Flavisolibacter tropicus: one gene and its partner. The protein of the gene in region 1 interacts with the protein of each later gene in a pairwise test. Links are inferred from orthologs where the notes say so. Each region holds a gene or a part of one and is shown on either strand. Other genes may lie near its edges. The genes, in order: mrdA and SY85_RS06450.

Region 1 (15,130 bases):
GTCCAAAAGCACCACCTACGTTGATACCCATATAGAAGATGGTATAGGCTGCATCAATGCGTCTGTCTCCTTTAGGATATAACTGACCAACTAAAGAAGAAATATTTGGTTTAAAGAATCCATTACCGGCAATCATAAAGCCTAGGCCGGAAAAGAATAGAAGCGTTGACAACGATTCCGAGCTATTATATAATGAACCACAGAAGAACAATAAAAATTCTCCGATGGCCATGATCAATCCACCAACAATAATGGAGCGTTTGTTACCCCAATATCTGTCGGCCATGTAACCACCGATCAAGGGTGTTAAATACACCAGCCCTGTATAGCTTCCATATAAGTTGGAAGCAAAAGCCTTATCAAACAACAATGCTTTGGTCATGAACAGCACCAGGATGGCGCGCATGCCATAGTAGTTAAAACGTTCCCACATCTCTGTGGCAAACAACACATACAAACCTTTTGGGTGACCTTTCTGGGGTACGTCTTTTTCTAGAATAGTTGAATTCATAATAGCCTTTTCGTTAGACATTTTATTGATGAGGGGTACAAAATAGTGAAAAATACCGTTGTCAGATATATTTCTGTTCTTTCACCTTCTTCCCCGAACTTCGCACCACATTATCTCCCTCCTCATGAATATTTTATTATTAGGCTCGGGCGGACGAGAGCATGCGCTTGCCTGGAAATTGACGCAAAGCAAGTTTTGTGACCAGTTGTTTATAGCACCCGGTAATACCGGCACTGCACAACATGGTACTAACCTTTCTTTTAGCGTTACGGATTTCGAAGCAATCAAAACTACTTGTTTAGAACGCAATATTGAACTTGTTGTGATAGGTCCGGAAGAACCTTTAGTAAAAGGTTTAGTTAATTATTTGAAAACAGACCCTGCCACGCAACATTTGCTGATCATTGGTCCTTCACAGGAAGCCGCCCAACTGGAGGGTAGTAAGGCCTTTGCCAAGGCTTTTATGGACCGCCACGGCATTCCAACTGCCGCCTACCGGGAATTCACAACCGAAAATTTTACGGATGGAGTAGAATACCTGCACCGTCATACCTTACCTATTGTATTAAAAGCAGATGGTCTGGCTGCTGGTAAGGGTGTAATCATCTGCCAGAACCATGTTGAAGCCGTTTCTGAATTTGAGCTGATGATCCAACGCGCCAAATTTGGCGAAGCCGGTAAGCGCGTGGTAGTAGAAGAATATTTAGATGGAATTGAGCTCTCTGTATTTGTATTGACCGACGGCAACAACTATGTAGTGCTGCCCGAAGCAAAAGATTATAAGCGTGTGGGAGAAGGTGATACGGGTCTTAACACCGGTGGCATGGGTGCCGTAAGCCCGGTTCCATTTGCCGACAATACCTTCATGCAAAAGGTGATTACTAAAGTTGTAGAACCTACCGTAAAAGGACTGCAAAAAGATAACCTGGATTATAAAGGCTTCGTCTTCATTGGCTTGATGAAAGTGGGTGATGAACCTTATGTTATTGAATACAACTGCCGCATGGGTGACCCGGAAACAGAAGTAGTAATGCCCCGGTTGAAGAATGACCTGGTAGAACTCTTAACAGCTACTGCTAAAGGAGAACTGACCAACACCCCTATAGAACATGATAGCCGTTTTGCAACCACAATAATGGCTGTAAGCGGTGGATACCCTAATGAACACAAAAAAGGACTACCCATTAGTGGTCTGAAAGAGTTTGAACAGGGCAATGATGTTTTTGTATTTCATGCAGGAACAAAGGATATAGATGGAACCATTGTTACCAATGGTGGTCGCGTATTTTGCGTAACAGCGCTTGCTGATACTGTTGAAGCAGCGGTGGACAATGCTAAGACCATTATGGATACGATAGACTTTGAAGACAAGTATTATAGAAGTGATATTGGGTATGAGTTTATCTCGTGAGTGGTGAGAAAGCTGCAAGCTGAACGCTACACGCTGCACGCAATAGGGCAAGCAGCGTGAGTGATGAGTGATGAGACGTGAATGGGGAAGCACTATATGAAACCAAAACATAGTTTATAAACTAATTTCTCAAGTAAGTACAACGATATGTCTGCTAATGAATTGAAAAACGACACTACAAGTCAAGGTTGCCCCTTTGGAGCAAGCCAAGTGTCTGGATCAGGTGACGTGCATTACCACGATTATTTACAACTGGACAAAATTCTAAACGCACAGTTTCCTGAAAGCGATAAGCTGAATGCCTCTGCCCATGATGAAATGTTGTTTATCATCATCCATCAGGCCTATGAGCTATGGTTCAAGCAGCTGCATCACGAGGCAGATTCACTGGTTGCTATTATGCGACAGCCTTCGCTGAATGATAACTCACCGGAGTTGCAAACTGTGGTTCACCGCCTGAACCGCATGGTTGTGATCCTGCGTGTGCTGGTACATCAAATTGATATCCTGGAAACCATGACACCTATGGACTTCCTGGACTTCCGCGATATGCTGCGTCCGGCTTCTGGTTTTCAGAGCTGGCAGTTTAAACTGTTGGAAGCCAAACTAGGATTGAAGTTTGAGTACCGCCACGGAAAAGAATACTACACCGCGCAGTTACGCCAGGAACACGTAGACCTGATCAAACAGGCTGAGACCAACCAATCTTTCTTACAATTGGTGAACGACTGGCTGGAGCGTATGCCTTTCTTTGATGATGCAGAAGCATGGAAAGAGCTCTCTCCATCAAAAACCAATGATATTCACCCATTCTGGGTGGCCTATACCAATAGTTACAGCAACAGTCTTGCGGAAGCCGAAAAGAACAACCTGGAAGCATTCCATGAAGTGATGTTTGAGCACAAGGAAACACACTATACGCTTTCTGCTAAAGCTAATCGTGCTGCTTTGTTCATCATGCTGTATCGCGGCTATCCTTTATTACAACTGCCCTTCCAGCTGTTGAATAATCTTTTGGAGATCGACGAGCAACTAAGCACCTGGCGTCACCGCCATATGAATATGGTGCACCGCATGATCGGTACCCGTATTGGAACAGGTGGAAGCAGTGGTAAAGACTACTTAAAATCAGCTGCTGACAAGCACTATATCTTTAAGGAGATTGCGCAGTTAACATCTTTCCTTATTGAAAGAAGAAGACTACCACAATTGCCAAAGGCGATTGAGCAGAAGTTGGGATTTGCAGCCCCCTCCAACTCCCCCGAAGGGGGAAGGACCCATAGCACAAGGCCCGCTTAGCAACGAGTATTATTATTTACAAATAGCTTTATAAACGAAAAGCACTCCACTAACGGAGTGCTTTTTTTATGTAGCACTGTTTAATCTTTGGGCCTTGTGCGCTAGCTACTCACCATTGACCATTCACAAGCTTGTCTATGCCTGCTTGTACGTTGCGTGTTTGATATCGTGATAGAACAAAAACTGCCAGCCTTCTTTATTGCCCTGCTCCCACCATTGTTTGCGCAGGTGCATGGCTTTTTCAGGATCAAAGTCGTACTTGGTTTTATAACGCACTTTCATTTGCTGCAACTGGGGAGCATCATCACCACCAAAGAAGATGGTCTCACCTTCTTCCCTGATCCAAAACACCTGGTGATTGGGTGAATGGGCGCCGGTATGCCAGTAAGTTATATAGTCATCAATGGTGCCTTCATCATCATTTAAAAACTTTACTTGTGGTGAATTTAGTAGTGGTTCTAGCTCCTCCGGCAAAAACGAGGGTAGGCCTTTTGCCAAGGCGAAATCCAGCTCCCGCTTTTGTACGTAATAGGTTGCATTCGGGAAGTTGAGAACACGGGATCTAGAGTTGCTGACACCACCTGCATGGTCTTTGTGCAGATGCGACATCAATACTTTAGTTACCTGCCCGGGTTCATAGCCTGCAGCGCGTATATTTTCATGGATTTGCAATTTGCCATCAGGAGTATTATATCCTAAACCAGCGTCTAGCAACAACACATCTTTTGAGGTAATAACCAGGAAAGGCTGGATCTCTACTAATAAGCTTCCAATGGGGCGCTCATTCAATACATCTGTCTGTTCATCAAAGGGCACAAATAGCTTGGTTTTATCTATCGTAAATGAGCCCTCGGATAATGGAATCACTTTCATGGCGCAAAGATACCCCCTGTCCCCCTAAAGGGGAGACTTAGAGCGTTGTTTTCCTTTTACAGAACCTGTTACTTAGTAATATGAGTTAAATAAGAATGCCTCCTTTAGGAGGCATTCTTATTTATGATTTATCTATAAAGATGATTGTATAACGGCAGTATAATAAGCCTAAGTCTCCCCTTTAGGGGGGACAGGGGGTTATCGCAATACCATCTGCCGGTCTGCATCCAGTCGAATCAGGATGAACAGCAGAATGGTAAACGTAAGTAAGGCCGTACCGCCATAGCTTACAAATGGTAATGGGATACCAATTACGGGTGCTAGTCCCACCGTCATGGCCACATTAATGGCAATGTGGAAGAATAAAACGGCGGCTACACCATAGGCATAGCATCGACTGAACACACTTCGTTGTCGCTCGGCCAGAATAATAATCCGGAAAAGCAGCAAGAGATAGACCAATAACAATACGGTAGTACCTACAAAGCCAAAGCCCTCTCCTATTGTACAAAAGATAAAGTCGGTACGCTGCTCGGGTACAAAGTCATAGCGGGTTTGGGTACCCTGTAACAAACCTTTACCCAGTAATCCTCCCGAGCCAATGGCAATCTTTGATTGTCGCACATTGTAGTCGGCGGTATTGTCTTTTTTGGGAGCTCCGGCAGCGTTAGCAATCATTGGGCCTTCTGAATAAGGATTGTCTTTACCGAACAGTGAATAAATACGCTCCACCTGGTGCTTTTGTAACACATTGGCAAACAGGAATGGCACGGCAAAACGCTGTATACCTACACATACAAACCACAAGGCGATAATGGGCACCAAAAGACCTTTATGCTTCCGAATCTGGCGCCTGTTCAACAGGATAACCAACCCCGCAATAACAGTAAGCGAAATAGCTAGTGTATTAGGCTCAATTACTATGGAAGCAATTACCAGGGCGGCAATAGAAAAGGCAATGATCAAAATGGTAGGTGGTAAGCCTTCTCGGTACATCACTAAAAAGAAAGAGAAATACACCAGGGCCAGACCTGTTTCTTTTTGCGCGATAGTGATCAATGCCGGGGTAAGGGCAATAGCTGCTGCAATAAGCTGCGAGCGCTTTTTGCTAAAATCCATATCGGGTAGAGAAATGTACTTGGCCAGCGCCAGGCATACACAGACCTTACAGAACTCGGCCGGCTGAAACTGAATACCTCCCAAACGGATGATCGACTCTGTTCCCTTTACATTGGAGTGAAATGGAAACACCAGCAATAGCAGGAAGATCCCTACGGCATACCAGAGGTTGGCGGTTGCCGGGAAGAACTTACTATCGGTGACCAGTATGAAGATTCCTATGATAAACGAAACGATAAAAAAGACAAACTGCTTACTGTAATCAGTTTTGAAGGTAAAAAAGCTGGAGATGATGGGATCGCCTTCCTTATACGTTACCGCAAAGATGGCCGTCAGCCCGATACCCACTAACAGGATATACAACCAGATGGTTATAACATCCACTCCTTTTGAAATACTTCCCTTACTCTTGCTCATTAGGCTACGGATTTCTTTTTAAGATCAATTAGTTCTTTAGGCAATACAGCTTCCCAAATTGGCAAGTAGGCCAGGCGGGTCTTGGGCTTGGGGGCCGAAGAGTCTTTCTTAGCCGGGGCAGACGGTAATCCTCTGTGAATATATTTTCTAAGATAGCTGCTGTCTTTGGTCAGGTCAAAATAGAGACGTGCACGCGTAGAGTCCTCAATGTATTGTAACCGTGATAGATAAGGAGGCATCAGATTGCTACTGGCAATACGCTCGGCCTCTTTAGCCCGCTCAGGACGCAGCGAATCCGTCAGGTATTTTTCCATTAAGAGCTGTGCAATGTTACCACCCCAGGTAGCACCAAAGCCCGCGTTCTCTACTACTACAGCAATAGCGATCTTTGGATTTTCGCGTGGAGCAAAGCACACAAACATGGAGTTATCTTTCAGCTTCACCTTTTTGCGATCAATGATCCGGTAGTTTTCTGCCGTACCTGTTTTAGCACATACATTAAAGCCCGGTACTTTGGCCACACGAGCTGTACCTATTTCTACCACATCCTGCATACCACTGATCACTGCTTCAAAAGCTGTATCGGAGATATGTGTCAAAACTTCGTGTTTTTGACGGAATTTATTTAGGATGGTATCATCTTTTGTTTCGCCATCAATATCTCTTACAAAATGTGGGGTATAGTAATAGCCTTTGTTTGCAATGATGCACATGGAGTTGGCTAACTGCAGTGGGGTAGCCAGCATCATATCCTGTCCTATACCCAAGGTCAGGTTGGTACAAGAACTCCAGGAGTTGCGGTAAACCCGGTTATAAACGGATGTATCCGGAATACCGGATTTTCTGTATTCACCCGGTAAGTCAACACCCAATTGTACCCCCAATCCAAAGTTATTGAGGTAATGCCTCCATACAGCATAGCCCTCTTCTACATTACGGTACTTGGGGTTATCTACTGCCATGCGGTATACATGGGTAAAATAGGAGTTACAAGAGTTAGCAATTGCCAGGCGCAAAGTGGCAGCGTGGCCACCACCAGAGTGTGTACAAGCAGGCTTTCCAATACCACAGGCATAGTAACGACCGCCACATGGGTAACCAAACCTAGGCGTGATCAACCCTTCATCTAGCGCCACAAGACCACCAATTGGTTTAAACGTAGAGCCTGGAGGATAGGTACCAGCAATAGCTCGGTTCAACAAGGGGCCGGCTACATCTAATACTAGCTTAGAATAGTTTTTCTTTTTTTCAGAGCCGGTCAAGGCATTGGGATCATAATTGGGGCCGGAGACCATGGCAATGATACCACCCGTTTTAGGCTCGAGTGCTACCACAGCCCCTACTTTATTGGCCATTAGTTTCTCAGCCAGCTGCTGAATATCTATATCTATAAAGGTGCGCAGTCCTCTACCAGCTATCGCTGCTGTATCAAACTGCCCATTCTCATATTGACCTACCAAGCGGTTCTTGTTGTCTTTGATCATAAACTGCACACCGCGCTGACCCATCAGTACCCTTTCATAATAAGCTTCTAATCCACTGCGGCCCACGTAGTCGCCAGCCTGGTAAAAACCACCAGAGCGGGCAATGATACCAGAGTCTACCTCACCCACATAGCCCATTACGTGTGGGGCGGCGTTGAACGGATAAACTCTTACAGGACGCTGTTGCAGGTAAAAGCCACTGCTGAAACGCCACATATTCTCTTCCAGGCGTGCATATTTTTCAGGACTTAAAAGCTCCTCAAAAGAAGAAGGACGAAACCGCCCGTTGCGAACAATGGCTTCCACCATGCGCTGCTTAAAGACGGCTGTATCTATCTCCAATAGCTGACAGAGAAATGAAGTATCTACGTTCTTGACCTGTGATGGGGTTACCATCAGGTCGTACATTAAAGTGTTATTTAAGATAGCCTTACCCTTGCGGTCGAAGATGATGCCTCGTGGCGGGTACACTACTTTGCGGAAAACGGCATTTGCCTGTGCCAGTTGTTGGTATTTTCCTGACAGCACTTGAAGGTTGAACAGTTGACCAATGATGACAAGAAAAACGACCAGGAATAACAGGCGTATGATATAGCTCCGCGATTGGTTAAATACCGACATAAATTAGAAATCCGGGGAATAGATATACGAAGTAAGAATGTTTCTACGATGCTGCGATCAATCTTCTGCAAAATTTTTGAAAACTAAGTAGATGCGCAATTCCAAAGTCTTAATTGTTTGTTAGAGCTAGGAGAAAAAGGAGGGAAAGGAAAGAAAAGAGAAGTCAATAAGTCACTGGATAGAGAAACCTGTGAGCTAAGGAGAGAAGGAGAAGGGAGGAAAATGCAAAATGGGAAACGCGAAATTCGAAAAGAAGAAGGAATGTTCAATGCTCAATATTCAACGCTCAATGAGCAATACAGATAAAGAAATAGAAAGTGATTGATCTTCTGGTTTTGCGCGTTGGCTCCCTTCCCCTTCGGGGAGGCCGGGTGGGGCTTCACGTCTCACGTTTGACGTTTCACGGCATTCACTTACCTTGTGTATTATGGACAGGGCCCTTCAATTACAAGAGCAACAAACTTATTTTGCCTCCGGCGCTACCCATTCATATGCTTTTCGGAAGGAACAGCTGGAAAAGCTGAAAGCTGCCTTGTACCAGCATGAAGAAGCGATATATGATGCTTTAGCCAAAGACCTAAAGAAGAATAAGGAAGAGGCCTGGGTAACAGAGATCGGCTTTACCGTTGCTGAAATAAATTATGCCCTGAAGCATTTAAAAAAGTGGATGCGGCCTAAGCGGGTAGGCACCAACCTGCTGAACTTCCCTGGCAAGAGTTTTATCCTGCCCGAACCTTTGGGCGTGGTTTTGATCATTAGCCCCTGGAACTACCCGGTGCAGCTTTTACTATCACCGCTGGTTGGCGCTATTGCTGCTGGGAACTGTGTAGTATTGAAACCCAGTGAATTTGCACCCGCCACAGCCTCTATCCTGGAAACGATCATTACTGAAACGTTTGACCAGCGTTATATAAGTATAATACAGGGCGATGGGGCGACAGTGATTCCACAGATGATGAACAACTTCCGGTTTGATCACGTATTCTACACCGGCAGCACACAAATTGGTACTGTTATTTACGAGATGGCAGCCAAAAAGCTGGTGCCGGTTACACTGGAACTGGGTGGTAAAAGCCCCTGTATCATTGAAAAAGACGCTAATCTGAAAATAGCTGCTAAACGCATTGCACTAACCAAGTTTTCCAATGCCGGCCAGATGTGTGTGGCACCCGATTACTTACTGCTACATGTCAGTATAAAGGATGCTTTTCTTAAAGAATTAAAGCAGCAGATAGGAGCCTTTTATAATACGGAAGGTGTACGCGATTATCATTTTGGCAAGATTGTAAACGACAAATCGTTTCACCGCCTGACCAGTTATATACAAAAGGAACACGTGATCTATGGTGGCCGAATCGACGCTGCCACTCATTTTATTGAACCAACTTTGTTAGATAACCCGCCATTAGATGCCCCTGTGATGCAGGAAGAGATCTTTGGCCCCTTGCTTCCGGTGCTTACATGGGAGCAGGAAGAGGATGTATACCGGATCATCCGCACGCATAAGAACCCGCTGGCCCTGTATGTGTTTACTTCCAGCAATGACCGGGCAAATCACTGGCTCAAGTCCATTCCTTTTGGTGGCGGTTGTATCAACAATGCCAGCTGGCATTTGACCAACCATCAGCTACCCTTTGGTGGCCGGGGCACTAGTGGTATTGGAGCCTACCACGGGCGCTTTTCGTTTGACACTTTTAGTCACCAAAAAGGCATCATGAAAACAGCGACCTGGTTAGACCCTGCCATTAAATACCCACCGTTTAAAGGCAAACTCAACTTGTTTAAAAAACTGATCAAATAAAAAGTCCCGCTTTGGCGGGACTTTTTACTGTACATCAATTCGCATTTATTGAAACAAGAGTTTCCGGTTTTCACTACCTCCTGTTGACTGGTTTGTAATCCGCAACAGGTAGGTACCCGCTTTTAATCCTGCAGGTGTTGGATAAGTGATGGCCGTATCTGTAATACCATTCAGTTGTTTTTGAAAGATCAGGCGGCCATCTATGGTATAAAAAGCTACAACGTAATTCGTGGTCTTTTCAGTATGAATAGAAATAGTAAAAGACTCTTTTACCGGATTTGGAAATACATTGATACTAGTGGTACTGTTTACAATAGCCATGGTATTACTATACTCTACTATTCCGTTTGACACTATTTTTTTGATGCGGTACAGGTTGGTGCCATTGTAAGGGCTTTCATCCATAAAAGAATATTTGTCAGATCCCACCGCCTCATAACCACCATTAGCAATGGTTTTAAAACTGCTTTCCATATCGGTCTTTCTTTCTATCGTATATACGGCTCCGCTTTGGCCAGGCTCTATATTCCAAACCAGCTGGTTGCCTTTTGTAGTCTTTTTCCCATTCACTTGCAGCGATACCGCCAGTGTTATACCATCACAGTTACCCGTCATATTGATATACGACAACTTGGTCAGACAACTACTATTGACAGATGTTTTACTAACATAGGTGGCAATATCAGGCTCCAGCATGTAGGGAATGGTATAAGCTCTACCGGTTCCGATTAGTACGCTATCTACAGCACTTGTCTTTTTATACCATTGATAAGTAGCGCCAGAAATGGCATCGACCGATAAGGTAATGGTACGGTACAAACAATTACTGGTTCTGGTAATTACCAGGTTACCCAATGGCAATACATGGGCATCGTCGAGAGCGGAATTGCCACAAGCATCTGTAGCACGCAGGTTGATAAGACTGTAGGCTACGCCATTGTTGATGTTGAAGAATGGACTGGCCTGTGGGCCAGTAACAATACTTGGACTGGCCGGTGTGCTTCCGATAATTTCATAGGTGAACGGTCCGGCACCATTGACAACAATAGAGTTTACACTAAAGCTATTGTTGTCACACTGGTAGATGGCTGAGTTTTGCTGAGAGGGTGCTACATAAGGGTTAACAACGACCGTATCGTACTGTTTGGTGCCGCACTGGTTTACCGTATATTCAATGACATAGGTGGCAGGACCAAGGTCCTGGAACATGTATATATTACCGCTGCGCGTGGTATAGCTTTGGCTAATAGCAACCGCATCTTTTTTGATGAGGCGAGGCGTAACAGTGCCAAACGTAGCCGAGTAGGAAGTTACCGTTAGATCTCCGGAGCCAGATGCCCAGGTGCCACTAGGGCAGCGCTGTCGTATAGAAAGGCTCTTTGTGAGTGAACTAGCCTGCGGTGTAACATAGGCAGAGTCGCGGCGGCCGCAGTTGTCCACTCCTACTATTTTATATTGAGCGCCGGCAGGCAAGCCCGGCAGATCAACACTTTGCCAGTTACTCCAGGTGCCTATAACGGAATGGAGCAACCGACCATCGGGGTGATAGAAGTAAAAGTTATATGGATTGTTCTTGCTGGTCATTTGCGCTGCCACCGTTGAATTGCCGGCGTTACAGGAGATCCAACTGCTCAGCGTAATACCACGCAGGGGCTCAAAGGTTTGGCACACCCGCAAGGTATCTTCACACCCATCTATAATTACGCCGCAATACGAGCCATAAGGTAGATTAGGAAACACACCGGTTGTATTCCTTGCTATGGTATCATTACTGGCATTCAGTAAATAGTACCTTGGCGTTGTAAGTCCGGTACCCGTAATATTCGCCGTAAAAGCTGTACAGGTAGTGTTGGACTGTGTCAGTGTGGCACTAATTGTGGCCGGTGGTTTTGTTTCGGTAAAGCAACGGGTAAAGGTCATATCAATACAAGTGGGATCATTCTTGATCTTCATACAATAGGTGCCATAGCGCAGATTATGAAATATGCCTGTATTGTTGGTAGCAATCAAAACATTAAGATCGTTGTAGATCTCATAAACGGGGTTCACCAGCCGGCTTGTATCACTGATATAGGCCGTAAAGGTTTTACAAGTACGGTCTGTTCGTATCACATCATTACCCACCGTAGGTGTGTTGTTTTGTGTATTAAAGCAATACGGCGCCGATAAATCGCCACATTCAGATAGCGAACGGATGCAGTAGTTGCCATGTGGTATATTATCAAACACACCCGTACTGTTACACGCCCAAAGGGTACCATCCTCTTTGTATAAACAGAACTGGGTAGCAGATGTACTGGAGTGGCCCTGAAGCGTGTCTACAATCAACGTATTACAGGCCAGGCTGGTCATGCGCACCGCATTGATAACAGGTAATGGTCGGGTAGCTATAAAACAACGTTTAATAGTGGTATCGTAACAATAAGGATCATTCTTGATGTTGATGCAATAAGGACCATAGGGCACATTGGTAAAGACACCTGTAGCATTACATTCCACTATACCATTAGAGCCATCGTCTTTTACCAGGCAGTAAGTGGCCCCAGATATATTCACCCTTCCTGTAACTGTAGCCGTAAACGTAGTACAGGTTTGATTGGATTCCTGCACAGTAGCAGCCACCGAAGGTTTGGGTGGCGTACTTGTAAAACAACGGCTAATAGTAGTATCATAACAGCCATCGGTCATTTTAATGCAATACGATCCATAAGCCAGGTTAGTAAATGTGCCCGTGGTATTACAGCCTATCAATACACTGCTACTGTTGTAGATACAGTAATTGGGAGTGATGAGTCCCAGCGGAGTGGTAATGGCAGCCGTAAATGAGCTATCGCAGCGGTAATTGCTGGTAGCTACAGTAGCTCCCAATGATGGTATTTGCAAGGCAGGTACTGTCCAGGTTTGTGTTTTTACAACGCCACAAGGATCCTTCACTACTATTTGACCAGATAGCTTTTTACCAGCACGAAAGCGAAAAGAGCGTGTAGATGACCAGGTAGTATCGCCCACTGCATTTACAACACCATACATATAGCCGGCAAAGATGGAACCGGAGGCATTAGTGTTTCCTTTGTTGTCAAGCAGGCCTACCACCGCATCGGCGCTATCGCATACCGATCGGTTGATGGAAACACTATTTATGGACCAACTAAAATCGGGGATTGCAATGGAGCGTGTTACCAGGTTATGACAGGCGTCTTCCGACTGTATGTAATAATCGCCAGGTATTAAATTGGAGAAAGTACCTGTAGTGTTATTAGAACCCACCCCAGAAGCAGAACCCGCCATGATGGTGTAAGTAAAAGATGGTCGCCCGCCAGTAGCGGAACCAATACGTATCACACCATCGGCATTGGAGCAACCCGGATTGGTTTTTGTCAGGAAAAAGCTTTGTGCGGTGTACGTTCCGCTAACAACAACACCATCTTGCTCTAACGTACAACCACTGCTACCAACGTCTTGAACAATAACCTTGTACGAGCCGGGACGTAAACCAGTGATAACATTGCTGGATGTATACGGCGTAGAAGTAGGGCCAATGACTTGGAAGTTAAACGGTCCTACTCCACCCGTAACCGTTACTGTAATAGAACCCGTAGATACACACAACGACTCTGTAGTAGTGCAGGAAAAACTCAAGCCAGAACAAGTTTGTGCAAAACCCTGAGCAGCCAACAACAATAGAAAAAAGAGCAGGAAGATCGGTTTTCCCCACAGGATATGGGACCTGGTTTTCATCTTCATAGTGGATTTAGGTTTATTGGGTCAAACACGTCAACATTCTAAAGCAACGATCATTAACAAACTGTCAGAACAGTTGCCTTAAAGAGCATCAACTTGAGTTGCATCATGAACGTATACGATACTCTTTTCAATTATACCATGCAGCCGTTCAAAAATGGTATCTTGCAATAACCGATAAAATCGCTTTAAGCATTTTATAGGGAAGGAGGCTACGTACATATACGTAGCTATTTGCACATATTTATAAAGAAAAACATGTATAGTATTTGCTATATAAACGTTTTGGCTATATGACTCTACGGCAACGCATATTATCACGTCTTTACCCACTGATCATGAGGTTGACAAAAGGAAAGGCGAAGAGGACTTCCAACCACCTGGATACAGTACCCACCTTTTCTTTTTACTCCTTAAAAGCACCTTTGCAAAACAACAGCCTTATTGACTTTAATGTATTAAAAGGAAAAAAAGTGTTGATTGTAAATACGGCCAGCGACTGTGGCTATACCGCCCAGTATGCAGAGCTTCAGGAGCTCTATGAAGAACAAGCACACCACCTGCATATCCTGGCCTTCCCCTCTAACGACTTTGGCCAACAGGAAAAAGGCAACAATACCCAGATCATACAGTTTTGTAAAGATAATTTTGGAGTATCCTTTCCCGTTACCCTAAAAAGCACGGTAAAAAAAGAGCCGGGGCAAAATGCTGTTTTCCGGTGGCTCAGCCAGAAAGAGCAGAATGGCTGGAATGATCAGGCACCCACCTGGAACTTTTGCAAATACCTGATCAATGAAAAAGGGGTACTGACGCATTTCTTTGAATCGGGTGTATCGCCATTGAGCGAGGAGGTGAAGAAAGCGATAGCACACTAGAAGGTTGTTTAACGTTGCTTTGGTACAATCAGTGTTTATATATTTTGACAACCTTAAGCTCCAAACTATTTTGACATGTCGACAAGTGATCTTGTAAGTACCATAGGCGTAACCATGATATTAATAGCCTATTTCTGCAGCACCTTCCGGTGGATGTCGGCGCATGGCCGGCTTTTCTTTTTTCTAAATGCCTTTGGCTCTACGCTTACTTGCCTTGGATCGTTCCTGATTTCTTACTGGCCATTTGTAGCATTGGAAGGCACCTGGACCATTGTTTCACTCATTGGATTTATAAAAGCCCCAAAATGAATGTCTACTTTATCAGTGGTTTAGGAGCTGACCGCCGGGCTTTTCAACGCATTATACTACCACAACAATTTCATATTCATCATATTGATTGGATCAAGCCGCATCGTAGTGAAACCCTTAACCAATATGCACAGCGCTTAACGCAGTTTATTGACACCTCGCAGCCCTTTGCACTGATAGGTCTTTCTATGGGCGGCATGATGGCAACCGCTATGACGGCTTTTGTAAAGCCAACTAAAACGATCTTACTTTCCAGTATCGGTTGTGCCAGAGAGTTACCTTGGTATTTTAGGTTAGCGGGCTCCTTGCGATTATACAAACTGCTACCGAAGACTTTACTGAATCGCCCTACAGAAATGGCTAACTGGCTGTTTGGCGCTAAGAACAAGACCGAACGCAAGGCTCTCAGCCAGATCATTGCAGATGCCGACCCTGACTTCATACGTTGGGCCATTGGTGCGATCTTAACGTGGAATGACAACAAGCGTCCACCACAGTTATTTCATATTCATGGTAACAGGGATAAGATATTGCCGCTTCAATACACACATCCTGATGTAGTGATTGACAAGGGGAGTCACTTTATGGTGTGGACACATGCGGGGGTTATCTCAAAAGCACTGGAACGGGTATTGCAGGAATCATCGCTCTCCCCTGTCCCTTAAAGAG
Region 2 (15,267 bases), 2.8 Mb from region 1 along the record:
ATGCAGGTTTACAGTAAAACCTGTGCTTACTACAAAGTACAAAGTCAATAATATGGAAGCCGCAAACCTCTTCATGAACGTAACAAAGTTATAGGAGCTTTATTATAAAGCAAACCTGATTTTTGTCAAGGATCAAGATTAAGTATCAATTAACAAAGCTCCAGAAAATCCCTAGGCGTAGCACTAAGCCAGGATAAGGGTAATCGGGTGCAGAAAAGTTTTCATTTGTGAACGTAATGCCATTTGAAAACTTAAATGCATTCAAATTTTCCGCTCTTATGTATGCCTGGAAACCACGAATGCGGAAATTGAAATAAGCATGGATATCAGGCTTGTTCTTAATAGAAGTAGTATCCTGAAATACAAACTGTCCATTGACAGGCGAATAGTTATCTGCATCAAAAGGTGTATGATAGCGAATATCAATCCCGGTAGACATAAACAGGTTTCTAAAGAAATTACCCTCAAATGCTATGCGGTTACGTGTTAAAAACAAAGGAACATTTACATCCACATTACCGGTTTTCTGCTGCAAATATGCCTCCATGTACCAGTTCACATGACGTGCAACTTTGAATGTTTTAAAAGCGCTAATACGTAATATGTTGAATAAGGCACTCTCCTGCTCTACGGTATAAAAGTTTTTATAATAGAGGTAGTTACCCATTAGAAAATAATCGCCCCCGAGACTAAGCTTCAATTTAGGGTTTGAAATGGTTGCAAAAATGTGGGAGGTATTTTCTTTATTCAACGACAATGTTGGATTAAAGTTAAAACTACTCAGCCCTTTTTGAATATACGCCGGAGATCGGTTACTGTTTTCAAAACCTACTTGTAGACTACCTAACTTGCTACTAAGCAAACGCTGCAAGCTTATATAGGCATGATAGTCGCCTTGATTGTATCCACTAACATGCAAACGTCCGGATGCTAACATATCCCATTTCTGGTTTCGGGTACGGTTGCGATACTCACCATGTAAAACGGTATTGACAAAGTTTTCTTTGTTACCGTCCTTCACCTTTCCATTTAACAATTGCAGCTCTGCCCCAAGCTTTAAAAACTGTTGCAGGTTCTTGGCATCTGGGAACGTGTAGATGGAAAAGTCATTATTTAACTCACGCCAACGGTCTTGTAAATACACTGTATCCCCTGTGTGTAATTGAATATTATAGTAGGCGGGATAATAGGTTGTATCAACTGAATAATCCTGAAATGTATAGCGGTTGCGGCGATACTGGAAAGTATGTTCAAACCGGAGGCGCGGATAAAACAACGGTATAACAGTTGAATCCGTTACAATTGAATCTTTCTTACCGAAATCATATTGCTGACGGAGCAATCCAACAAACTCGCGGTAATCATTACCTGTAACCAAGCTTACACCGAACGGAGTACGCGTATAATCTTCGTTTTGAGGGCCAAACTTGGTAGGAATTGAAATCCGTTCTTCAAACACAGGATCATCCATATAGTTCCTGTCATTACGAATGCCACCATTTTCAGCTACCTGTAGCTTATTACCAATTAAGGCAACATAATTATTGTAACGCTTATTGGGTGATTGATACCAGGAAGTAAAGAGATAATTATTGTGATTCGAACGTTGGTTTTTCAAATACCCGGGACTATTGATCAATCGATAGTGCAATCCAATATTCCAGTAAGGTTTAAAGTTTTGCGTATGATGTACTTGAATGATTTGCTGCGTTTTGCTTCCTAATAAATAGGCCAGCTCTGTATAAGGCCGGGTAGTATTAAAAAACTGAATCTTATCTGCTGTCCATTTATATAAATCCAAAGCATGAAACCCGGGATCAAAACCAGTACGAATAATTGGAGCAAATAAAATGGAATGGGCCGCTGTACCCGTATTACCTAAATAATTATAAGTAGTGGGAACCGGAAATCGTCGATAAAAATCGTTAATGGAGGAGTCCAACGAATAACTGCGTGTAGAGTCCAGATAACGGGCACTAATAGTTATACTGTCCTCAAACTTATTCCGACGTTGTAAGCTATCATTGTTTCCACCACCGCCGCCACCTTTAAAGCGGTTACCAATATCCCGAATAACGCCTTGCGCTTGTACACCAGGTGCACTAAGCAAGAGCATTAAAGCAAAAAGGAGTTGGTATATACGTTTAATCTGCACGAATTAATTGACGCTTCTTATTAGCTCACGAAATATAGTAGAGAACTTAGGTTCTGCTGCTGTTGCTGCTTCCAAAACCTCTTCATGCGTTATAATGTTATCTTCCTCACGGATACCGATATCAGTAATTACGCTCATGGCAAATACGTCCATACCCATATGTACAGCAGTTATTACCTCCTGAACGGTACTCATTCCTACCGCATCTCCACCTAGCACATGAATCATTTTATACTCAGCCCGTGTTTCAAAAGTTGGACCTGTAACACCAAAGTACACGCCTTCTTTTAATTCAATACCTTGCTCAGCAGCTATTGCTTTAGCTTTAACAATTAATTCTTTTTTATAGGGCTCGCTCATATCAGGAAAACGAGGTCCTAAGCGATCGTCATTTTTACCCAATAGAGGATTTACAATGGCCAAGGAAATATGATCATTAATGATCATTAAATCCCCTACTTTCAAACCAGGCTTAACCCCACCAGCGGCATTTGAAATCAATAATGTAGTAACACCCAATAGTTTTAAAACTCGAATGGGAAATACAACTTCCTCTGCCCGGTAGCCTTCATAAAAATGAAAGCGGCCAGCCATAGCTATTATAGGTTTATCGGCAATTGTACCAATGATCAACTTACCATGATGTCCCTCAACGGTAGACACCGGAAAGTGTGGAATATCCTCATAGGGTATTTCCTTTTCAATTACAATTTCTTTGGTAAAGTTTCCTAAGCCACTTCCCAACACCACTGCTGTTCTAATGGGTTGAGAAATCAACGGTTGTAAAAAAGCCGCGGCTGCTTGCAGTTTTGAATATGCGTCCATAAAAAGTGCCGCAAAGATAACCTTACTGTGTTAATATGGGTATTTATATAAGTCACAATATTCTTCATCACACACCAGCTTACGCCAGACGGGGTGTTGCCACACATCTTTGTAATCATACCATCGCCCATTGACCTTTATCTTGTTGTACACCAAACGTGTACCATGACTATAATCGGTATACCAATTGGCATGCCCGGTGTAGAGAGGCTGAATAGGTTTTCCATTTAACTGGTGCCAGCCATAGATAGCGACTTTATCAAGCCGATTTTCCTTAACCAGTTTCCCGGTAGTAACAATATCCTTCTTAATTCCACCTATTAAACCTTTCTGCCCTTTTCGCTGGCCTTCTATGATCAGGTGATGTTGATACATGGTGGGTGTGCTATCCCGAAAGGCAAACATAGGTACAGGTTCCAGCTTTACTTTTGCGGCTGCATAAATAGCATCGACCAGTTTTCGCGTGGGTAGAAAACAATGGAATTGATCAGCCAGTTTCTGCGCTGTTATAGGCGTAAGACAAACCCGCACCCAATCTGTATTCGTTCCCACACTCAAATAATCTGGTGTTACATATATAATAGCTTTTATCGTTTTCTGACTGGCCGTATCGAAAAGTTGTAAATGTACAGGTGTCAATTGCTGTAAGAATGAAGGCATATTTCCCTTCGAAATCTCGGCAATAACCATGGAATCTCTTTTTCGCCAATCATTGGCTGCGCCCTCTTTAAATAAAATAGTACCCGCCTTTCTATCTGAAGTTGTTTTTTGTAAAACCAGCTTAGGAGCAGACGAACATCCTATAACAATAAATCCTAAAAAAACTAACAGCCCTTTCATACTGGAAAGATCATAAAAAATATACATGAGTTGACAAAAGACAAAAAAATCAAATTAGACAAAAGCTGCCTTTCTGATTTTGCATTGACATATTCAATAAGGTGTCGAATTAAATAACCACTATACTTACCTTATTGTGCGCGGCTTTGTTTCGATATTTATGATCTTTTTCTTCCCTATAACACACATTTATCCTGTATATATCTCGTCTCTATTAGGGGCGAGATATATACGAGATATATACGAGTTATATACGGGTTATATACGGGTTATATACGAGATATTGCAGAATGAGGGCAGGCAATAAGCAGGTTACTGGCTATATGCGCAGTTTCTATTTATAAAAGGACTGTTTTATCTAACAGTGGGTCCTTTCTTAATATTGGTAATCAACCATCACTTCTTCTGCTGGCCCTCCCTCCTAAAAGCAGGACAGAAGCAGCTGAAAACCCGTCATCAGCAAACGCTTTGTTTATTCAAAATTGAGATTTGCTTATTGGCAGACTGATTCTCTTATCTTTGCCGCAAATTTTTAACATGAAGTGCAGAAAGCATTTCATCTAACCTTAATTAAATTATTTACAGATGAATTTGCACGAATACCAGGCAAAAGAACTGTTGAAGAAATACAATGTGCCTGTGCAAGAAGGATTCGCTTGTAGCACACCTCAGGAAGCCGAAGAAGCGTACCGTACCATTAAGACTACTTACGGCAGCAGCTTTGCTGTAGTAAAAGCTCAAATTCATGCGGGTGGTCGCGGTAAAGGGAAGATCCGTGAAACAGGCATCAACGGTGTGAAAGTTGCTAAATCGCTGGAAGAAGTGAGCGATTTCGCTACAAAGATCTTAGGTGGTACACTGGTAACCATTCAAACAGGCGAAGCTGGTAAAGTGGTAAATAAGATTTACGTAGCGCAGGACATGTACTATGATGGTCCAACTGAGCGTAAAGAATTCTATCTGTCTATCCTTTTAGATCGTTCTAATGGTCAGAATGTAATTATGTACAGCACAGAGGGTGGAATGGACATTGAAGAAGTGGCTCATAACACTCCTGAAAAAATATTTAAAGAGTGGGTATACCCAGGTGGTGGCTTAAACGGTTACCAGGCTCGTAAGATTGCTTTCAACCTTGGCTTGAGTGGTGAAGCATTCAAGAACATGACCAAGTTCGTTACCAACCTGTATAATGCTTATATCGGTTTGGATTGCGCTATGTTGGAAATCAACCCATTGTTTAAAGCTGCTGATGATAAGATCGTAGCAGTAGACTGTAAGATGGGACTGGACGACAACTCATTGATGCGTCACCCAGACCTGGCACAACTGCGCGATATTTCTGAAGAAGATCCTACAGAAGTAGAAGCAGGTAAATACAACCTGAACTTTGTGAAACTGGATGGTAACGTAGGTTGTATGGTAAACGGCGCTGGTTTGGCTATGGCTACAATGGATATGATCAAATTAAGTGGTGGTGAGCCAGCTAACTTCCTGGACGTAGGTGGTACAGCTAACGCTACTACTGTAGAAGCAGGTTTCCGCATTATCATGAAGGATCCTAAAGTAAAAGCAATCCTTATCAATATATTCGGTGGAATTGTACGTTGTGACCGTGTGGCACAAGGTGTAATTGACGCTTATAAAAACATGGGCAATATCGAAATTCCAATCATTGTACGTTTACAAGGTACCAATGCTGAGGAAGCCAAGAAGTTGATTGATGAGAGTGGTTTAAAAGTGCAGTCAGCTATTTTATTAAGTGAAGCAGCTGCATTGGTAAACCAAGCAGTTTCAGCAGCATAAGTTTCAACAACTGATTCTTTATAAAACCCAGCTAATCAGCTGGGTTTTCTTTTTTTCTAGTACTTGCTTCTACACTTATAGTAATAAGCAAAAAAATTCCCCTCTTAAGAGGGGAACCCAGTTTCATCAGGCGCGGACAGATTAGGTTAATTGTTGCTGGCAAAACGCCTGGTTTAGTTTTTCATAAGGATTGGAAGTTGGTTTTTCGGACTCGGATTTTTTTGGTTTTTCGGATACTTGATTAGCTTTTCATGGCTATTGGATAATGTTTCCGAGAGAAAAGTTAAAATGGTTTCCATCTTTTTATTATAGGCAGTCGACTTTGTTTATACCACTAACTGAAAGACTTAAAACCCGCTACAGGATTGCACTTAGCCATTTGAACATAGGAATTTTTATATACATATGATTAAAAATCAATGCGTTATTATTTAGAATTTATAGTCCATTTAAAACAATCATTTTACCAAGACAGTTGGTTAAAGTAACATTGCATTCATGCTTACTAATGTTCAAATCAGACCCATTCAATTAAATGATAACCCTGGCATTGCACAGGTTATTCGAACTACCCTGGAAGAATTTGGTGCCAATAAACCAGGTACGGTTTACTTTGATAATAGCACCGATCATCTCTTTGAACTGTTTCAGGTGCCAGGTGCTATTTACCATGTAGCAGTACTTGATGGCGAGATTATCGGTGGCGGTGGCATCTACCCCACGGAGGGCCTACCCACCGATACATGTGAACTAGTAAAAATGTATGTGCTTAAAAAAGTAAGAGGCATTGGTCTGGGACGGGCTCTTATTCAAAAAAGCTTAGACTATGCGAAAGAGGCTGGTTATAAAAATGTGTATTTAGAAACAATGCCTGAACTGCAGCAAGCATTGGCCACCTATCAAAAGTTTGGCTTTGAGTATATCAACCAGCCATTGGGCAATTCCGGCCATTTTGGTTGCGACTTGTGGATGTTGAAAGAGCTGTAAAGACCGATTTCAACCAGAGAGCGCTTCGCGCTGATTGGTGTCACGCAGAGGCGCTAGGAACGCAGGGAAAAAGTTTCGCACAGAGGAAAGGGGAAAAGGAGTAGGATTTCACGCAAAGATTAAAAGGCGTTAAGAAGCACAAAGAGTAATAAACAAGAAACAAGGAATGATGAAAGTAGAAGGGAGAAAATGTTCAATGAAGAAATAGAACTATAAAACAAAAGCACTCAGATTAAAAGAGTGCTTTTGTTTTATAATACGGTTTGAACTTCTGATATTGTGCGTTGGCCCTACTCACCGCTCACCAATGACCATTCACGAGCTTGGCTTCTTCCGCGCTGCCTTACCCTTTAAGGGCCGGGGGTGAGCAAAGGGCCGTGTCCAGTAAGTTCTTCTACCTCATAAACTGGGCTAAACAAGTACAAGCGTCCAGTCTTTACTTCTACGCATTTAAAGCGTTTGCGCATCTTCTCCCCTTTCTGAAATATGCGGCCGTCGTGTGTTTTAAAAAGTGCGTTATGCAATACTTCCTCCACCATCTTTAAGTGACTAGGGGTGTCATCATAATTTTTTAACGTACGCAGTAATATTTCGTCTGCACAACTGCTAGCGGCGGGGTTGTGCAACGTCCTTAAAAGAGCCTGTTTTATATCATCAGGGAAGGTGCCGTTTTGTATAAATTGTGCCAGCAACTGGCCAAAGATGCTTTTCCATTCTTTACCATGAGAGGCTACACTATTGCCATATTGCTCATACTGAAGCAGGTGAGCAATTTCGTGTATTAAAGTGATCAGGAAAGCATATGGATTTAAATTCCCATTGACACTGATACGGTGATTTTTATCACGGGTGCGGTGTCTATAATCGCCTAAAATGCTTTTCCTTTCCTGGGCAACTGTCAAATGCACCTTATACTGGTGCAAATACTGCAAAACAGGCTCAAAGGTATTAGGTGGCAGGTAATCCTGAAGTTTATGGATTGGTGCCTCTTTTTTAGCCATTGGGATTCTTCTTCAGCAGCTTTGTCAACGAACTCACCTCCAAAAACGTGTACAAAAGGTATAAGCCCATTAAAGCAAATAAAGCCGGTTTGTTTAAATCTTTTTTATAGATCGCTATATAAACTAAGGCAGCAATCATACAAGCAAATAGTTTTATTGTAATACTGCCAAATACACCTCGCACAAACGCATGCGGATTAGTGCTTTTCAAACTACGGATAGCAATCAACGCAGAAACGATCGTAACTAAAAACAAGATTAGATTTCCAATAATCAATACATTTTGATCAGCCCCCCAGCGGGCAAGCATAGATTTCCCAGAAATAAAGAATGCATTAAGTGCAATAAATAGAAATAGAATAACAAACAGCGGCCGTCTACGATTCTGCATTCGTCTTGTTTCGTTTAGAGGTTTCTTTAATCAATTTATAAATCATTAAGCAGAGCACAACAAACGGCAGTATCCAAACCAAGAGTGGTAAGGGCGCCTTTAGCCATGCATCTGCTTTATAGCCAACAAAAACGGCAATTCCCAAGGCAGCAAAGATCTGGCTACCCAAACCTGCATAACGCATGAGGTCGGAAGAAGGTTTATTTTGCTTTTGCTGGTAACTCATTTTCAGTCATTTGCACAATATTGGCTACTGCAGCTCCCATCTGGCAATGGCCATTAAAGGTGGTGGTGGGGTCTACTTGTAATTTAGCTGCTGTAATATTGCCTTCTATGGTTCCTTCAGATTTTAACTGAAGCAGGTCTTTTACAATAATATTACCTTTCACTTTTCCAGTAATATCTGCCTGTTGCCCCTCTATATTTCCATCCACAAAACCTGTGGGTCCCACTATGATCTTAGCGTTGCAACGAATATTACCTTTAATAGTTCCATCTATCCGAAGGTCATTATCACTAATAACATCTCCCTGAAAGGTAGTGCCAGCGCTGATTAGCGTAGCGCTATTAGGTGTACGGTCGTTTGGTTGTTTTTCTTTAAACATAAGATAGCGGTTTAGTCGTTAGAAAATTCTTCTTGAGGAAGTTGCAATTGAGTGGTGTCCAAATTTTGGTTAGCATCGCCACTTAGCACCTTTTTAACGTCATTAATATACTGCGTTTGAAAGTGTATCTGTTTTTCTAGTGAATCTGTAACATACTTCAATTGCCGGTATTCTCTACCTATACTTGCACTTCCGTAACCGGGAATATAGTATTTCAACGGGGTAAATACAACTAAAGCCACTGTTAAACCAACCAATAAGACAAAAAGGGTACTAAAAGCTATATAAACACTCATACGAGAAAGGCGGAATGTGACCACTTCTTCATAGGTATCATCATTCATTATCACCAACCGGTATCTATTCTGCAGACGTTTTAAGGTGGAGCCTGCTTCCATTTTGGCCATAGTACGATATTGAGCTTTAAAGGTAGCGTAAACAATGTCGCAAGGTCCAAAATTTATCCTATCTTTTATACTAAATTGTTTGAAAATCAGTTATTACTCTTTTAGTTTGCGCTTTTGATCATGGTATTTTCACGATATATAGTTCGCTTTTTTTGCCTGCTTTTATTAACAATTGCCTATAATACTTCAATAGCGCAACTGGGTTTTGATCTGGATATCAAAAAGCCAGAACCCTATGATAACCGAGAATTAAAATCAGAAAAAACAACTACTACCAAGCTAAAAGCCCCACAACGGTTTTTTCAAAACACCTATACTCACTACAATTACTTTTATAATTCAAAGACAAAGCTTAATAACATACTGGAGCGGGCCAAAGAGGCTCACCGGGACAACTATGCAACCCTCCTTCCCTTTTACAACTATTCCTTATCGGTTACCGCACAGGACAGCGTTCAACTAGACTCTGTGATCTATAAAGCAAAGACGGGCATAGTTTTGCATGACTTACGAAACGACTGGATTGATGACCTATATCTTTTATGGGGTGTTTCCTACTACATGAGGCAGCAGTTTGACTCCGCCTACCAAATGTTTCAATTCATCAATTATGCCTTTGCCGAGAAAGAAAAAGATGGTTATTATAAATACATAGGCAGTCCAGCAGATGGTGCTAAAACTACAAGTATTGTAACTAAAGAAAATGAAAGTGTTCTAAATCGAATGGTGGCTGACCCTCCTAGTAGAAACATTGCACTTATATGGTTGGCCCGTACACAAATACAACGAAAAAATTACGCCCAATCAGGAAGTCTATTGGCTTTATTAAAAGCAGACCCTTTCTTTCCTGAACGATTAAAAGGCGCCTTAGAAGAAACACAGGCATTTTGGTTTTACAGACAAAACATGTGGGACAGCGCTGGAAGCCATTTAGTGGCAGCCTTGGGTGAAGCAAAGAATAAACAGGAACGTGCGCGTTGGGAGTTCCTGGCAGGTCAGCTTTTTGAACGCTCTAGTCAATCAGAGAACGCAGCAAACTATTATACTAAAGCCATTGGCCATACAACAGATCCTGTATTGGATATTTACGCACGCCTTAATCTTGTACGAATCAATAAAGAAGGTGGTAATAACTATATAGACAAGAACATTGAGGCACTCTTAAAAATGGCCAAAAAGGATAAATATCAAGATTACCGAGATGTTATTTATACAATGGCTGCTCAGATGGAAATTGAGCGACAAAACTTTGAGGCAGCGCAACTGTATCTTGCCCAAGCAGCTAAGTACCGTACAGACAATATAGAAGCCAAGAACAGCGCCAATATGCAATTGGCAAATCTTGCTTATGATCGTCATGACTATATACATGCCGCAGCTTATTATGATAGCATAAACATCCAAGAGGTCTCAAACGAAGACATTGACCGCTTAATAGAACGCAAAACTAATTTATCGCGCTTAATAGCTCATCTGAATATTATACAACGACAAGACAGTTTACAACACATAGCTGCGCTGCCTGAAGAAGAACGTGATGCTATTGTCAAAAAAATGGTGCGTCAGCTCAGAAAACAGCAGGGACTTAAAGATGAAGAACCTACCAAAGCTGCCGTGATAGCTGGCCCATCTTCAGATGCCTTTACTATACAGCAGCCTAAAGGCGATTGGTATTTTTATAATGCTAGTTTAAAAACAGCAGGAGCAAGCACATTTAAGCAAGTTTGGGGCAACCGTCCTAACGTAGACAATTGGCGACGCCAAAGTGAGATAACAGCCCAACTGAATAGAAACAATCCATCAGCGAATTCAAAAGGCGGTATAACTAGCACCGGTTCAGTGGACAATAACTCAAACTCCCCCAGTTATGAATCCCTGATAAGCCAATTACCCTTAACGCCAGAAGGCCTACAACGATCTAATGACAGCATCTCAAGAGCCCTCTTTAGTTCGGGTAGTATGTATGTGAATCAGCTTGAAGATTATCCATCAGCTATTACCACACTTGAACAATTGCGCAGCCGTTTTAAAGAAGGGTATGACGAAGCACAAGCACTGTTTCATTTATATTACAGCTATACCAAGGTAGGCGAACCAGCCAAAGCAGCCAGCATTAAAAACCTCCTAATAGAAAAATATCCAAATAGTAGGTATGCATCTATCTTGACAACAGGGAAAGACCCTCAATCCTCAAAGCCAAGAGAAGATATTACCAAAACTTATGAAGGCATCTACGATCTGTATTTGGAAGGAAAGTTTTCAGAAGCTCAGGAAGCTAAACGTAAGGCAGATAGTATTTATCATACCAACTACTGGTCTCCACAATTACTCTATATAGAAGCGGTATATCATATTAAACAGCGGGAAGATAGTGTAGCACAAGAAAAGCTAGCCATGTTAATTGAACTTCATGGAGGAACGCCAATAGGAGCAAAAGCTAAAAATTTAAGTAATGTACTGAGCCGTCGCAAAGAGATTGAAACTGAATTGGCCAATCTCCAAATAGAACGCCCGAAAGAGGACACCATTTATATAGAACCAATGCCGACGGCGCCAAATGTTGTAAAGAAAGAGACCGTAAATGCCCGTCCAAAAGATTCAATCGTTATAGCACAACCAGTTGCAGCTAAACCTGTGGTTGATACTACCACACGAAAAGCTGTTGTAACAAAACCCGGCTCACCATTCAGTTATAAGCCTGATGCCCAACAATATGTGGCGGTCATATTGAATAAAGTAGATGTCGTTTTTGTTAATGAAGCTAAAAATGCATTTAACCGTTATAATAAAGAACAATTCTACAACCTCCCCTTAGAAACTAACCTTGTTAATATTAACGATGATGTAAAGGTGGTTTTAATTGGAAACTTTAGTAGTGCTCAAGGCGCCATTGATTATATACAAAAGACCAAGCCTATTACAGCTAGTGAAATTGTTCCCTGGCTCAAAGGAGGCAAGTTCTCTTTCAGCCTGATTTCTGAAGAAAATCTCCGCATTGTGACCGAAACCAAAGAATTTGATACCTATCTGAAATTTTTGGAGCAAAACTTGCCTGTTAAATTTTAACCTAGCATTACACCCTATTAATTAGCTTTGACTTATTCTAAGAGTGTAAGCCTTATGTAAACACATAGGTCAATGCATCATTCTATGAAAACCATAAAACCCTACAGATGAAAAAAAGTGTTCGCATTTTTTGGATTGTCTTTTTTACTGGCTTTGGCATTTTTGTAATGGTTATTTTACTGGCCATGATGGGCGCATTTGGAAAGATGCCTTCACTGAGACAATTGGAAAACCCCAGCTTATTGCAGTCCTCAGAAGTATATGCTTCTGATGGCACCTTGATGGGGAAATACTATTTAGAAAAAGGAAATCGTAGTAACGTTGACTATAAAGATATTTCCAAGCATGTTATTGATGCACTGATTGCAACAGAAGATGAACGTTTTTATGACCACTCGGGCGTTGACGTAAAATCGACTTTGCGCGCTGTCGTATTACTTGGTAAAGAAGGAGGTGGTTCTACTATAACGCAGCAGTTGGCAAAAAACCTTTTTAATGGAGAAGGTGCAAGCAATGCATTAGAACGCGGTATACAAAAAATAAAAGAATATATAATCGCCATTAGGTTAGAGCGCAATTTTACCAAACAGGAAATTCTTGCCTTATACCTAAACGCTGTACCATTTGGAAACAATATTTATGGTATTAGAAATGCCGCGAAAAGCTATTTTCAAAAAGAGCCAGACCGCCTAAATCCGGAAGAGGCTGCCTTATTAGTAGGTATGCTGAAAGGCAACACCCTTTATAATCCACTTCGAAATCCTGTAGCAGCTAGAGACCGCAGGAATGTTGTTTTAGGACAAATGGAGAAAAACGGATTTTTAACAGCCGCAAAATTAGAACAACTAAAGGCCCTACCTGTGAAAATTAACTATAAGAAAATGGATGAGAACACAGGCTATGCTCCCTATTTCCGTGAAGTGTTACGCGACGAGTTAAAAAATATTCTAAAAGATTTGGAACGGCCAGATGGCGAACCTTATGATATTTACGATGATGGTTTGAAAATTTATACAACCATTAATCCACGCATGCAGGAATATGCAGAAGAAGCTGTTGCCCAACAAATGCCTCTTTTGCAAAAGTCCTTAAATACACAACGCAATATTAAAACTGGCAATGTTTGGAAAGGACATGATAATGTTCTTGAGGCTTCTATGCGTGCTAGTGACCGTTGGCGTTTTTTGAAAGATGAAGGATTAAGTGATGCTGAGATAAAAAAGACTTTTTATCAAAAAGTGCCAATGAAAATTTTTGCGTGGACAGCAAAGCGTGAGAAGGATACAGTAATGACGCCCATGGATTCTATAAAATATCATAGACAAATGCTTCAAACTTCGTTTATGGTTATGGATCCGGTAACCGGCGAAGTAAAAGCTTGGGTAGGCGGTATTGACTTCAAAACGTATAAGTACGACCACGCTAACTTGAAAACTAAACGCCAGGTAGGTTCTACCATAAAGCCATTGCTTTATGCACAAGCTATGGAAGAGCGTGGATTCACTATGGAAAGTGAAGTACTGGATCAGCAACAGGACTTTGGTGGAGGACGATTAGTACCCGCTACTAGTAAAACATGTTCTGGCCGATCTATGTCTATGGCATCTGCCCTAGCCTGGTCAAAGAACTGTGCAACCGCCTATATTATGAAACAGGTAGGACCTGCGCAGTTTGCCAACTTCCTGGAGCGTATTAATATTCCTACAAAAGTAGAGCCTCATCCATCTATTGCACTCGGCTCTTGTGATTTGTCACTTTATGAGATGATGTGGGGCTATAGCATTTTTGCTGGAAGAGGCTTTTCAACGAAGCCTTATTTTATCAGTCGTATTGAAGACCGTAATGGCAATGTGATTAAACGATTTGATTATAGCACAAACCGTAAAGAAGTAATCAGCGAGGTAACGGCCTATAATATGTGTAAAATGATGGAAGGTCCTGTTACAAAAGGTACGGCAGCAGGCTTAATGTATCGATTAGGCGCCACTGAAATGGGAGGTAAAACCGGAACTACAAATGACAACGCCGACGCCTGGTTTATGGGCTACACTCCTCAATTATTAGCAGGCACTTGGATTGGTTGTGATGACCGCTTTATTCGCATTGAAAGTAACTCGGGTATGGGAGGCCAAGCTGCTCGCCCCATTTGGGAAGCATTCTTTAAAAAGGTCTATGCCGATAAAAGTTTAGGAATATCTAAAGAAGCAACTTTCCCCAAACCAGCAGATCTGGATAATAAAATGATTGATGCAGATCCTGCTTCTATTATTGAAGATAATCTTGAGAATGCTGAAGGCAATGACTTTGGAGTAGGAAATGCAAATGATTATAGTTTAGATGAATCATACGACTCTATTGGTGCGGAATCCAAACGACCAGTAGATGACAATAACAATGCAATTAAGCCAACCACTAAACCTAAAAAAGACAGTTCTACTCAAAAAACACCAAAGATTGGTGAAATGAATACTGAAGAAAAGAAAGAGAAGAAAGGATTTCTTAAAGGCATATTTGGTGGCAAGAAAAATAAAGAGAATAAACAATCTAACGAATACTAAATAGTAAAAGCCAATAATAAAGCCCTGCACAAAATGCAGGGCTTTATTATTGATATCAAATTCTTATTGTAATTACTTATTTCAGCAAACCATTTACTATTTAATTATGAAGCATAAAAAAGAAAGCACTACCGAGGTAGTGCTTTCTTTTTAGCAGTCTATTAAAACTTACTTACCAATAGTACCGGCAATACCAATACTATTAAAGAAATGATAAGCAGAAGTTGTATTTGTTACAGGAACACGATATTGAGAGCTAATGAAGATTGCAGCTTCATTAAATAAATTAAACTTTAAACCACCTCCTAAAGGAAGGAAAGCACCTGCTTTTCCATTATATAAACTTGCGCCAACACCAACGTTAATATAAGGAGTAAAGAAAAAATTATCTGGCAGCATCTTTAAATTCAAAGAAGCATCTGTTTCCAATAAAAACTTATCAGAAGACGGCGTTTCATCATCAACACTAAATTTAACGAAAGAACCAGCCATAGTTGCAGCAAAGTCAACGTGGTTTTGCAAACCTTTGAAATAAGTAACAGCAATGCCAGGAGACATTTCTTTGGTTTTAGCCCATTGATCATTATTAAATACAGAACCAATTGAGCCAGAACGAATACGGCCAGGTG

Evidence for each region.
Region 2: the proteins of mrdA (region 1) and SY85_RS06450 interact in binary tests that used the Escherichia coli proteins (3 or more experiments, as listed by UniProt). The link is inferred for Flavisolibacter tropicus from one-to-one orthologs.

Annotation. Positions count from the first base shown.
Region 1 is NZ_CP011390.1:4,355,992-4,371,121, reverse strand. Bases 5,183-8,090 are described here. They hold mrdA (penicillin-binding protein 2), read right to left. Parts: upstream 7,736-8,090; coding sequence 5,630-7,735; downstream 5,183-5,629. Other genes in these bases: rodA (rod shape-determining protein RodA), read right to left, coding at 5,183-5,630. Also shown: SY85_RS18700 (peptide MFS transporter), read right to left, coding at 1-511; purD (phosphoribosylamine--glycine ligase), read left to right, coding at 636-1,922; SY85_RS18690 (tryptophan 2,3-dioxygenase), read left to right, coding at 2,070-3,221; SY85_RS18685 (MBL fold metallo-hydrolase), read right to left, coding at 3,357-4,094; more of rodA, read right to left, coding at 4,293-5,182; SY85_RS18665 (aldehyde dehydrogenase), read left to right, coding at 8,163-9,536; SY85_RS18660 (T9SS type A sorting domain-containing protein), read right to left, coding at 9,582-13,274; SY85_RS18655 (glutathione peroxidase), read left to right, coding at 13,616-14,152; SY85_RS18650 (CBU_0592 family membrane protein), read left to right, coding at 14,228-14,461; SY85_RS18645 (alpha/beta fold hydrolase), read left to right, coding at 14,458-15,126. UniProt on the Escherichia coli protein: Catalyzes cross-linking of the peptidoglycan cell wall. Responsible for the determination of the rod shape of the cell. Is probably required for lateral peptidoglycan synthesis and maintenance of the correct diameter during lateral and centripetal growth.
Region 2 is NZ_CP011390.1:1,532,508-1,547,774, forward strand. Bases 11,868-14,912 are described here. They hold SY85_RS06450 (penicillin-binding protein 1A), read left to right. Parts: upstream 11,868-12,187; coding sequence 12,188-14,638; downstream 14,639-14,912. Other genes in these bases: porW (type IX secretion system periplasmic lipoprotein PorW/SprE), read left to right, coding at 11,868-12,080; SY85_RS06455 (hypothetical protein), read right to left, coding at 14,807-14,912. In the rest of the region: SY85_RS06390 (HYC_CC_PP family protein), read right to left, coding at 1-75; SY85_RS06395 (putative porin), read right to left, coding at 146-2,116; SY85_RS06400 (purine-nucleoside phosphorylase), read right to left, coding at 2,159-2,980; SY85_RS06405 (hypothetical protein), read right to left, coding at 3,011-3,820; sucC (ADP-forming succinate--CoA ligase subunit beta), read left to right, coding at 4,406-5,623; SY85_RS06415 (GNAT family N-acetyltransferase), read left to right, coding at 6,122-6,610; SY85_RS06420 (SprT-like domain-containing protein), read right to left, coding at 6,961-7,611; SY85_RS06425 (hypothetical protein), read right to left, coding at 7,604-8,002; SY85_RS06430 (AtpZ/AtpI family protein), read right to left, coding at 7,989-8,228; SY85_RS06435 (bactofilin family protein), read right to left, coding at 8,203-8,607; SY85_RS06440 (hypothetical protein), read right to left, coding at 8,619-9,014; more of porW, read left to right, coding at 9,135-11,867; more of SY85_RS06455, read right to left, coding at 14,913-15,267. UniProt on the Escherichia coli protein: Cell wall formation. Synthesis of cross-linked peptidoglycan from the lipid intermediates.